Regions from separate parts of the Vibrio sp. 11986-1-5 genome, predicted to be linked through region 3. Evidence: predicted binding sites of a transcription regulator. Region 3 holds the regulator's gene; each other region holds the start of a gene.
The links. Region 3 encodes MetJ, which represses methionine synthesis genes. Its sites were predicted from a motif close to TTAGACNTNTANANGTCTAA; they were not measured.
Positions count from the first base shown of each region.

Region 1: a site for MetJ is predicted at 1,866-1,885, ahead of metN (methionine ABC transporter ATP-binding protein MetN). Genes of this name have one in related genera too.
Region 2: a site for MetJ is predicted at 1,659-1,678, ahead of metK (methionine adenosyltransferase). Genes of this name have one in related genera too.

Region 1 covers NZ_CAWNVW010000001.1:45,379-48,580, forward strand. The annotation lists gene treR (trehalose operon repressor TreR) at 184-1,137, opposite strand; gene gmhB (D-glycero-beta-D-manno-heptose 1,7-bisphosphate 7-phosphatase) at 1,137-1,709, opposite strand; gene metN (methionine ABC transporter ATP-binding protein MetN) at 1,975-3,009, shown strand; gene AACS00_RS00225 (methionine ABC transporter permease) at 2,999-3,202, shown strand, end outside.
Region 2 covers NZ_CAWNVW010000002.1:31,200-34,401, forward strand. The annotation lists gene tkt (transketolase) at 1-1,323, opposite strand, end outside; gene metK (methionine adenosyltransferase) at 1,756-2,910, shown strand; gene AACS00_RS00720 (SprT family zinc-dependent metalloprotease) at 3,004-3,202, shown strand, end outside.
Region 3 covers NZ_CAWNVW010000051.1:159,535-162,736, reverse strand. The annotation lists gene AACS00_RS13785 (bifunctional aspartate kinase/homoserine dehydrogenase II) at 1-329, opposite strand, end outside; gene AACS00_RS13780 (O-succinylhomoserine (thiol)-lyase) at 329-1,495, opposite strand; gene metJ (met regulon transcriptional regulator MetJ) at 1,696-2,013, shown strand; gene AACS00_RS13770 (malic enzyme-like NAD(P)-binding protein) at 2,080-3,202, opposite strand, start outside.

The sequences.
Region 1 (3,202 bases), on a different contig from region 3:
AAAGAGACACGCAACGCCTAAAGAATTTGCCGTGGTCGCTAGATTAACGAAGGTCGTCGCGTTAAAAGAAAGTGGGGATAAAACACGTTAACTCTGCCATACAGAGTTAACGACAAATGAAGAATAACCCACTGATAATAATGAAGAGTTTTCAGGACACCTAAAAAACCGACGCTCATAGCGTTATCTGAAATAAGCCGGGGTTTGAGTTAAATGCACCGGTTCTGTTAACTCACCAGATAATTGTTTAATGAGTAGCTCTGCGGCTTGCTTACCAGCCTGACGATAACCCGGATCAACGCTATAGATATTAGGAAATAAAAAAGACAGCAGCTCGTTACCACCGACACCCGTTACAACGATGTCATCACGCTGCTGCTCTTGTAAGCGCTTAATGACGCCTAATGCCAAAGTGTCACTGGCACAGACAATCGCCTCAGTATGGGGAGTTAACACCTTATCAACCAACTGGTAGGCACTTTCATGATGCAGTTCACCGGTTTGGAAAATAGGCTCAATATCGTGCCGCTGACACCAATCAAGATAAGCCTGTAGGCGCATTAAACCCGTGGTTTTATCTCGAGGATTGACCCCTATAAAAGCTATCTGAGTGAGCCCTTTTTGTTGCAGATGAGTTAACGCTGCTTCAATTAAAGCTTGATGGTCGTAATTAATCGAAGAAATGGAATCATGATCCATCGCAACCAACACTGCTTTATCTTGCCACTCTGCGAGTGACGCTAAATCGATATCAGTAAAACCAAAGACAATCACACCATCAACATTGCGCTTAGCCAACACTTTCAGATGTTCACGGGTTTTATCGCGGTTGAATTGGCTCTCCATGATCACCACGTCATAACCATGCGCATACAGTACCTGTAACATGCTACTGATCGAACGATTTTCTGATGGTGAATCTAAGCGGGAAATGATCACTCCAATCACTTTTTGACTACCGCCACGCATCAACTGGGCGGACTTGGAAGGCACGTAACCGGACTCAGCAATCACTTGCTCGACTCGTTGTCGAGTTTCAGGTTTCACTTTCGGATCATTGGTTAATACCCGAGAGACTGTCGATTTACCGACTCCAGAAAGGCGAGCGATGTCAGTTATGGTCAGTTTTTTAGCCATTAACCTTTTGCCACCGATAATTGAGACGCTAAATAGGCTGGCACATCAGCAATGCTGTTTAGTACAGCATCAGCTAAGGCTTCACCTTGAGGGGTAATAGGTTTACCTGTACGCACTAAAATTTTTTGTCCTACTTCTGCAGCTTGTGCCGCCATCATATCTTCGGCCTTATCACCAATCATCACCGAGTTAGCCATGTCTATTTTTAGAAAATCGCGTGCAGAGATAAACATGCCTGGCTTAGGCTTACGACAATCACACTCTTGACGATACGGCTCAACGCCATGTTCTGGATGATGTGGGCAATAATAGATACCATCTAACTCAACACCATGATCGACAAAATTCCAATCCATCCATTGCGTTAAAGAGAGAAAGCGATCTTCGCTAAATAATCCACGCGCAATACCTGATTGATTAGTCACTAATACCAATAAGTAGCCCATCGCTTTTAATTGCTTTGTCGCTGTAAACACGCCATCAATGAAATGAAAATCGTGCTCATCATGCACATAACCATGATCGGCATTGATCACGCCGTCACGATCCAAAAACACAGCTGGTTTTGCCAAAATCTTGCTCTCTTAGGATGTCTTTGCTAAGAATTATACTCAACTATACTCAAGATGCTACACGCAAACGCATTGCATCGCTGCCACTAGCGTCAGCACTTCACCTATTCCTTCCTTAATGAGTCGTTAGACTGATTACTTTTACTTTATAGCAATTTAGACGTCTAGACGTAAAAATATCTATTGACTTAAAAAGCGAGAACTCATAGCATCAAATCAAAGGACAGTTCAGGTGTATGCGCCTATCTCGATACAGGTTTCGTTTATGATTCAACTTCATCAAGTTAATAAAGTCTTTCATCAGGGTGATAAAGCTATTCACGCTTTGAAGAACATTGATCTAGAGATTAGCCAAGGAACGATTTTTGGTGTCATCGGCGCATCGGGAGCAGGGAAAAGTACCCTCATTCGTTGCGTTAACCTATTAGAAAAACCAACCAGTGGACGTGTGATTGTTGATGGAATTGATTTAACTCAGTTAACGAACCAGCAATTAGGCCAAGCCAGACGCAATATTGGGATGATTTTCCAGCACTTTAATCTGCTTTCATCCCGGACCGTGTTTGATAATATTGCACTACCGTTAGAGCTGGCTAATCATACCCATGAGCATATTGAGCACAAAGTTAGCGAGCTATTAACCTTGGTCGGTTTAGCGGATAAACGGCATACCTATCCTGCCAATTTAAGTGGCGGCCAGAAACAGCGAGTAGCAATTGCTCGCGCGCTGGCCTGTGAGCCAAAGGTACTGCTATGTGATGAAGCCACCAGTGCTCTTGACCCGGCCACAACTCAGTCAATTTTAGAGCTGTTAAAAGAAATTAACCGCAAACTGAATATTACTATTTTGCTCATCACCCATGAAATGGATGTGGTGAAAAGCATTTGCCATCAAGTGGCGATCATCGGTGATGGTGAATTGGTGGAAAAAGGCACGGTAGGCGATATTTTTGCTCATCCTAAAACCGAATTAGCGCATCAATTTATTCGCTCAACGTTAGATCTTTCTATTCCTGAAGATTATCAAGCTCGCTTACAACCGACTCGCGTGGCTGGGAGCTATCCGTTAGTGCGCTTGGAATTCACTGGAGCGACTGTTGACGCGCCCTTAATGTCGCAAATCGCCCGTAAATTTAATATTGATGTCAGTATCTTAAGCTCTGATCTCGATTACGCTGGCGGCGTGAAATTTGGCATGATGGTCGCGGAAATTTTCGGTGATGATGACAATGATGCGGCGGCGATAGATTATCTTCGCGACAATAATGTAAAAGTTGAGGTGCTTGGTTATGTCCTTTAATACGATTATCGACTGGATCGCTTTTAATGGTGATTTACTACTCAGCGCCACTTGGCAAACGATTTATATGGTGGCAGTCGCGGGTATTATTGGCTTTGCCATTGGTATCCCACTAGGGGTTATTTTACATACCACCAAACAAGGCGGGTTGCTGGAAAACACCAAGCTCAATCGCGTCCTTGGCGCTATTGTC
Region 2 (3,202 bases), on a different contig from region 3:
GTATTCCATAAACATTAAGAAGGTCGCGCCGTAAGGGACAAAGCCACCGTGCAATGCGATACCGTTCATAATGGCGGTCATACCAAATTCGCGTACGCCGTAATGGATATAGTTGCCAGAGAAATCTTCAGCAGTGAGTGATTTTGAGCCAGACCACATGGTCAGGTTTGATGGAGCTAGGTCTGCAGAGCCGCCCATAAATTCTGGTAATAATTTACCGAACGCTTCAAGAGCATTTTGCGACGCTTTACGTGACGCAATGTTGGCCGGGTTCGCTTGCAGATTGGCGATAATTTCGCTGGTGGCTGCTTCCCAATTCGCTGGCAATTCGCCTGCTACGCGGCGTTTGTATTCAGCTGCTTCAGCTGGGTACTCAGCGGCATAAGCGGCGAATTTCTCATCCCAAGCCGCTTCTTTAGCTTGGCCCGCTTCTTTTGCATCCCACTGAGCGTAAATATCAGCCGGAATTTCAAATGGACCGTGCTCCCAACCAAGGAATTCACGAGCTGCTTTAATCTCATCGTGGCCTAATGGTGCGCCGTGGCAATCATGAGAACCCGCTTTATTGGGTGAGCCAAAACCAATGATGGTTTTAGTACAAATCAACGTCGGGCGAGAGGTTTCTGCTTTGGCCGCTTCAATCGCCGCGTTGATCGCGTCTGCATCGTGACCATCAACCGCTGGGATCACATGCCAACCGTAAGCTTCAAAACGTTTTGGTGTGTCGTCTGAGAACCAGCCTTCAACGTGGCCGTCAATCGAGATGCCGTTGTCATCCCAGAACGCAATCAGCTTGCCAAGACCCAATGTACCCGCCAGTGAACAGGCTTCGTGCGAGATACCTTCCATCAAACAGCCGTCGCCCATAAACACATAAGTAAAGTGATCAACGATGTCGTGGCCGGGTTTATTGAACTGCGCCGCAAGCGCTTTCTCGGCAATTGCCATCCCTACCGCGTTAGTAATGCCTTGGCCTAATGGACCCGTCGTTGTTTCAATACCTGGCGCGTAACCGTATTCTGGATGACCTGGGGTTTTTGAATGCAACTGACGAAAGTTTTTCAGATCATCAATCGATAACTCATAACCACTTAGATGTAACAGTGAATAAATCAACATTGAGCCATGACCGTTCGACAAAACAAAACGGTCACGATCAGCCCATTGTGGATTTTGTGGGTTGTGATTGAGATGTGAGCGCCACAGCACTTCAGCGATATCCGCCATGCCCATTGGGGCTCCCGGATGTCCAGAGTTAGCTTGTTGAACACCATCCATGCTTAACGCACGGATTGCGTTAGCCAGTTGTTTACGCGAAGACATATCAGCTCCTAAAAAGCGATGAAATAAAAAGCGATCCCCAATTGACAGATGAGCGATAAGTGTTTTCGTCCCTATCAATAGCAACCCTGCTCTGGATAGAAGGAAAACCAAGTCACTGACCGCGACAACTTAAAGTGGGAAGGGTATAGAAAAAGTGTTCAATATTGTCGCAAAGCCCCTTGGCCTCTGCAAACCTTTTACTGCCTCTTGGGCTGATTTTTGTAATCGGTTACATAAATTTTCATCGTAATTATAAAAACATCACAAAATCAAGCAAACGTTTGGCCATGAGATAAACTAAAAAAGAGCTTGTAATTTGAGCATTGAAAACTAGAATAGACGTCTAGATGTAGAAACGCCTACATATTGAACAATTTTGCCGACGCGTTTATCGAATAACGGGTCGCTACTCATATGAAAATTGGAGCTATCATGGCTAAACATTTGTTTACTTCTGAATCTGTATCAGAAGGTCATCCTGATAAAATTGCCGACCAAATCTCTGACGCGGTTCTTGATGCCATTTTAGAACAAGACCCAAAAGCCCGTGTTGCCTGTGAAACCTATGTTAAAACAGGCATGGTGATGGTTGGTGGTGAAGTGACCACTTCAGCTTGGGTTGATATTGAAGAATTGACTCGCCAAACGGTACGTGAAATTGGTTATGTTAACTCTGAGATGGGCTTTGATGCCAACTCGTGTGCGGTACTCAATACCATTGGTAAACAGTCGCCAGATATCAACCAAGGCGTTGATAAAGCCGATCCTAAAGATCAAGGCGCTGGTGACCAAGGCATTATGTTTGGTTACGCTTGTAACGAAACCGAAGTCCTGATGCCCGCACCCATTACCTATGCACACCGTTTAATGCAGCGTCAAGCTGAAGTGCGTAAAAATGGTAGCCTAGCTTGGTTGCGTCCGGATGCAAAATCTCAGGTCACTTTCCAATATGACCAAGGTAAGATCGTTGGTATTGATGCTGTGGTACTGTCTACTCAGCATTGTGATTCCGTCTCTACCGCGGATCTGCGCGAAGGAGTGATGGAAGAAATTATCAAGCCAGTGTTACCTGCTGAATGGCTAACCAAAGACACCAAATACTTCATTAACCCAACTGGTCGTTTCGTGATTGGTGGTCCAATGGGTGACTGTGGCTTAACGGGTCGTAAAATTATCGTCGATACCTACGGCGGCGCAGCACGTCATGGTGGTGGTGCTTTCTCTGGTAAAGATCCATCAAAAGTTGACCGCTCTGCTGCTTATGCAGCGCGCTATGTTGCTAAAAACATTGTGGCTGCTGGCCTTGCTGATCGCTGTGAAATCCAACTGTCTTACGCCATTGGTGTCGCTGATCCAACGTCTATCATGGTGGAAACTTTCGGTAGCGAAAAAGTATCACACGATATTATTATTGCAGCCGTACGCCAGTTCTTCGATTTACGCCCATATGGCTTACAAGAAATGCTCAGCTTACTACAGCCTATCTACAAGAAGACTGCCGCGTATGGTCATTTTGGCCGTGAAGAGTTTCCTTGGGAAGCTACTGATAAAGCCGCACTATTGCGTGACTTTGCGGGTTTAAAATAGTCATTGATAGCCGAAATGGCTTACTCTCTAAAGAGTAGTAAGCCATAATTGGATAAACCTCAGATCCGTCTGAGGTTTTTTATTGGAGGTCCTTTGATCGATTTTGAATTGCATGACCGTGCCCTGCAGCAAATACAACGCTGTATTGAGCTTGCTTCAGAATACTTTAATATCCCTTTCTCCCTACCGAGCCTTAGCCTAAAGCTACGCGGCAAAACCGCAGGTAAAGCCTATTTACAACGCTGGGAAATTCGCTTAAATCCGATTTTATTGGCTGAAAATCCGCAAGCTT
Region 3 (3,202 bases):
GCGTAGTTCAATGGAGCGGTGAGCGCGGCCAGTTGAGAGCACTCCTGATTGAGCTGAGTCATAAGATGATTGGCGATATCGCCATTCAATAATTCGTCAATTAACTGCGTTTGATATTGGCGAATGGCTTGCAGTTGTTGATGTGCAGTCAGGGCATCTTTTTCAAGGTGACTGACAAAATCAATTAATTGATTGGTGGTTTTGCCAGCGGCAGAGACGACCACTAGATCATGATGCTGCGAATACTGCTGTAAAATATCCACCACGTTTAGGTAGCAATCACGATCGGCTAGGCTACTACCGCCAAATTTATGTAATTGCTGCTTCATTAATTTTTTTCCTGTGCTTGCTTAAAGGCTTGTTCAAGGTCGGCAATCAGATCGCTAGCGGCCTCCAATCCGACAGAGAGGCGCAGCAGTTGTTGGCCGACGCCAGCTTCGGCAAGGGCAATCTCCCCCATAGCCCGATGCGTCATCGAGGCGGGATGGCAAATTAAGCTTTCCACCCCGCCTAAAGATTCCGCTAAAGAAAACAGACCTAATGCACCGACAAAGTGTTTGAGTTGTTCAAAGGTACCTGCAAACTCAAAACTGAGCATGGCACCAAAGCCACTTTGCTGTTGTTTAGCAATCTCATGGCCGGGATGGCTGACCAAGCTCGGGTGATAAATTTGTCCAACCAGTGGTTGAGTTTGTAGGTAAGCGAGTACTTGTTGTGCACTCTCTTCGTGAACGCGCATTCGGGCCGATAAAGTGCGTAAGCCGCGCAAAGTCATATAACTATCAAACGGGGTGCCAGTCGAACCAAGGCAATTTCCCCACCACGCTAATAGTTCGCCATGCTCGGCTGTTCGGCTGATGATAACGCCACCAATCACATCAGAATGCCCATTGAGATACTTGGTGGTGGAGTGAATGACAAAATCCGCCCCTAAGGCGATAGGTTGCTGGTAAATGGGAGTTAAAAACGTATTGTCTACTGCCACCAATGTATTAGTTGCCTTGGCTTGTTGGCAGAGCTGCTGAATATCGACCACTCGAACTAAAGGGTTGGAAGGGGTTTCTATCAGCAGCAGTTTGGGTTTTAGCGCCAGCGCCTCACTGACCGCAGTCGGATCCGATTGATCGATAAACAAGACTTTAAAATCGCCTTTTTTCGCTCGTGAATTGAGCAGTCGATAGGTGCCGCCATAACAATCATGAGGAGCGACAATCCACTCTTGAGGAGACAAAAAGGTCGAAATCCACAGATTGATAGCCGAGGTTCCACAGTTGGTGACAATCGCCGCTTGTCCCCCTTCGAGATCCGCTAGGGTTTGTTCCAGTAAGCTACGGTTTGGATTGCCTGAGCGGGTGTAATCATAGGTAGGCACTTCACCAAAGGCTGGAAAGCCAAAGTTAGTCGATAGATAGATCGGTGGTACCACCGCATGGTATTGGCTGTCCGATTCTATTCCTGTGCGAACGGCAATGGTGGCAGGTTGGCGAGTGGTCATAGTGGCTTCCTTTCTGAATCTACAATAAATGGGCTAACGGAAGAGGGAGGATCTCGTCGTCACTAGAGTCACACTTTACTGATCAAAAAAGAAGACGTCAACACATCTAGATGTCTATATGTCTTTGCTTATGGCAGTAAATCCCGCTAAAATTAGGGACTTTGATTAGTAGACTCAAATTCACACAACGAAGGTGCGCAATGGCAGACTGGAATGGCGATTATATTAGCCCCTACGCGGAGCATGGTAAAAAGAGTGAGCAGGTAAAAAAAATCACGGTATCCATTCCGTTGAAGGTACTCAAAGTGCTTACTGATGAACGAACTCGCCGACAAATCAACAATTTACGTCACGCCACTAACAGTGAATTATTGTGTGAAGCTTTTTTGCATGCGTATACGGGACAGCCGTTACCGACTGATGAAGATTTACGTAAAGATAGGCCTGATGATATTCCAAGCGAAGCTAAAGCTTTGATGACCGCAATGGGTATTGAGTTTGAAGCGTACGATGATTGAATGATGTCGACAAAAAAACCTAGCTACGCTAGGTTTTTTTAGATCGAGGGTCGCTATAAGGTCACCTTAACGACAATTTTCTGCCATATAATTTTCTGGCATGTCGATACGCGCCACGCCGGACTCGACGGCGGCTTGAGCGACCGCTTTGGCGACTCGTGGTAGTAAGCGTGGGTCCATTGGTTTTGGAATAATATAATCAGCGCCATAGCTAAGCTTTTCTACCCCAGCGGCTTTGAGTACTTCGCTTGGGATCGGCTCTTTCGCTAATTGACGAATGGCATCGACAGCAGCACGTTTCATTTGATCATTAATTTCGCTGGCGCGAACATCCAATGCACCACGGAAAATAAATGGGAAACACAGCACATTATTCACTTGGTTGGGGTAATCGCTGCGCCCAGTACCGAGGATTAAATCGTTTCTCACCTGATGAGCTAACTCAGGTTTGATTTCTGGATCGGGGTTGGAGCAAGCAAAGACGACGGGTTTATCAGCCATCAATGCTAGGGCTTCTGGTGGCAATAAATTCGGGCCAGAAACCCCGAGGAACAAATCGGCGCCGGCAATCACATCTTCCAAAGTGCGCTTATCGGTATTGTTGGCAAATAATTGTTTATATTCGTTTAAATCGTCACGGCGGGTATGGATGACGCCTTTACGATCCAGCATGTAAATTTTTTCACGCATCGCACCGCATTTAATCAATAGTTCCATACAAGCGACTGCTGCAGCGCCCGCACCCAGACAAACAATAATACATTCATTGAGTTGTTTGCCTTGCAGTTCAATCGCGTTGAGCATTCCAGCGGCGGTCACAATCGCGGTGCCGTGTTGATCATCATGGAAGACAGGAATATCACAGCGCTCGATGAGACGGCGTTCAATTTCAAAGCAATCTGGCGCTTTAATATCTTCTAAATTGATCCCGCCAAAGGTATCGGCGATGTTGGCAACGGTATCGACAAACTCATCGATAGTACGATGTTTGACTTCGATATCGATCGAATCAAGGCCAGCAAAACGTTTAAAGAGCAGCGCTTTACCTTCCATTACTGGCTTTGATGCCATCGGACCAAGATTGCCTAAGCCAAGAATTGCCGTGCCATTAGAGATGACGGCGACCGTGTTGCCTTTGGCGGTATACTTGTACACGTTATCAGGTTGTTGGGCGATTTCACGAACCGGT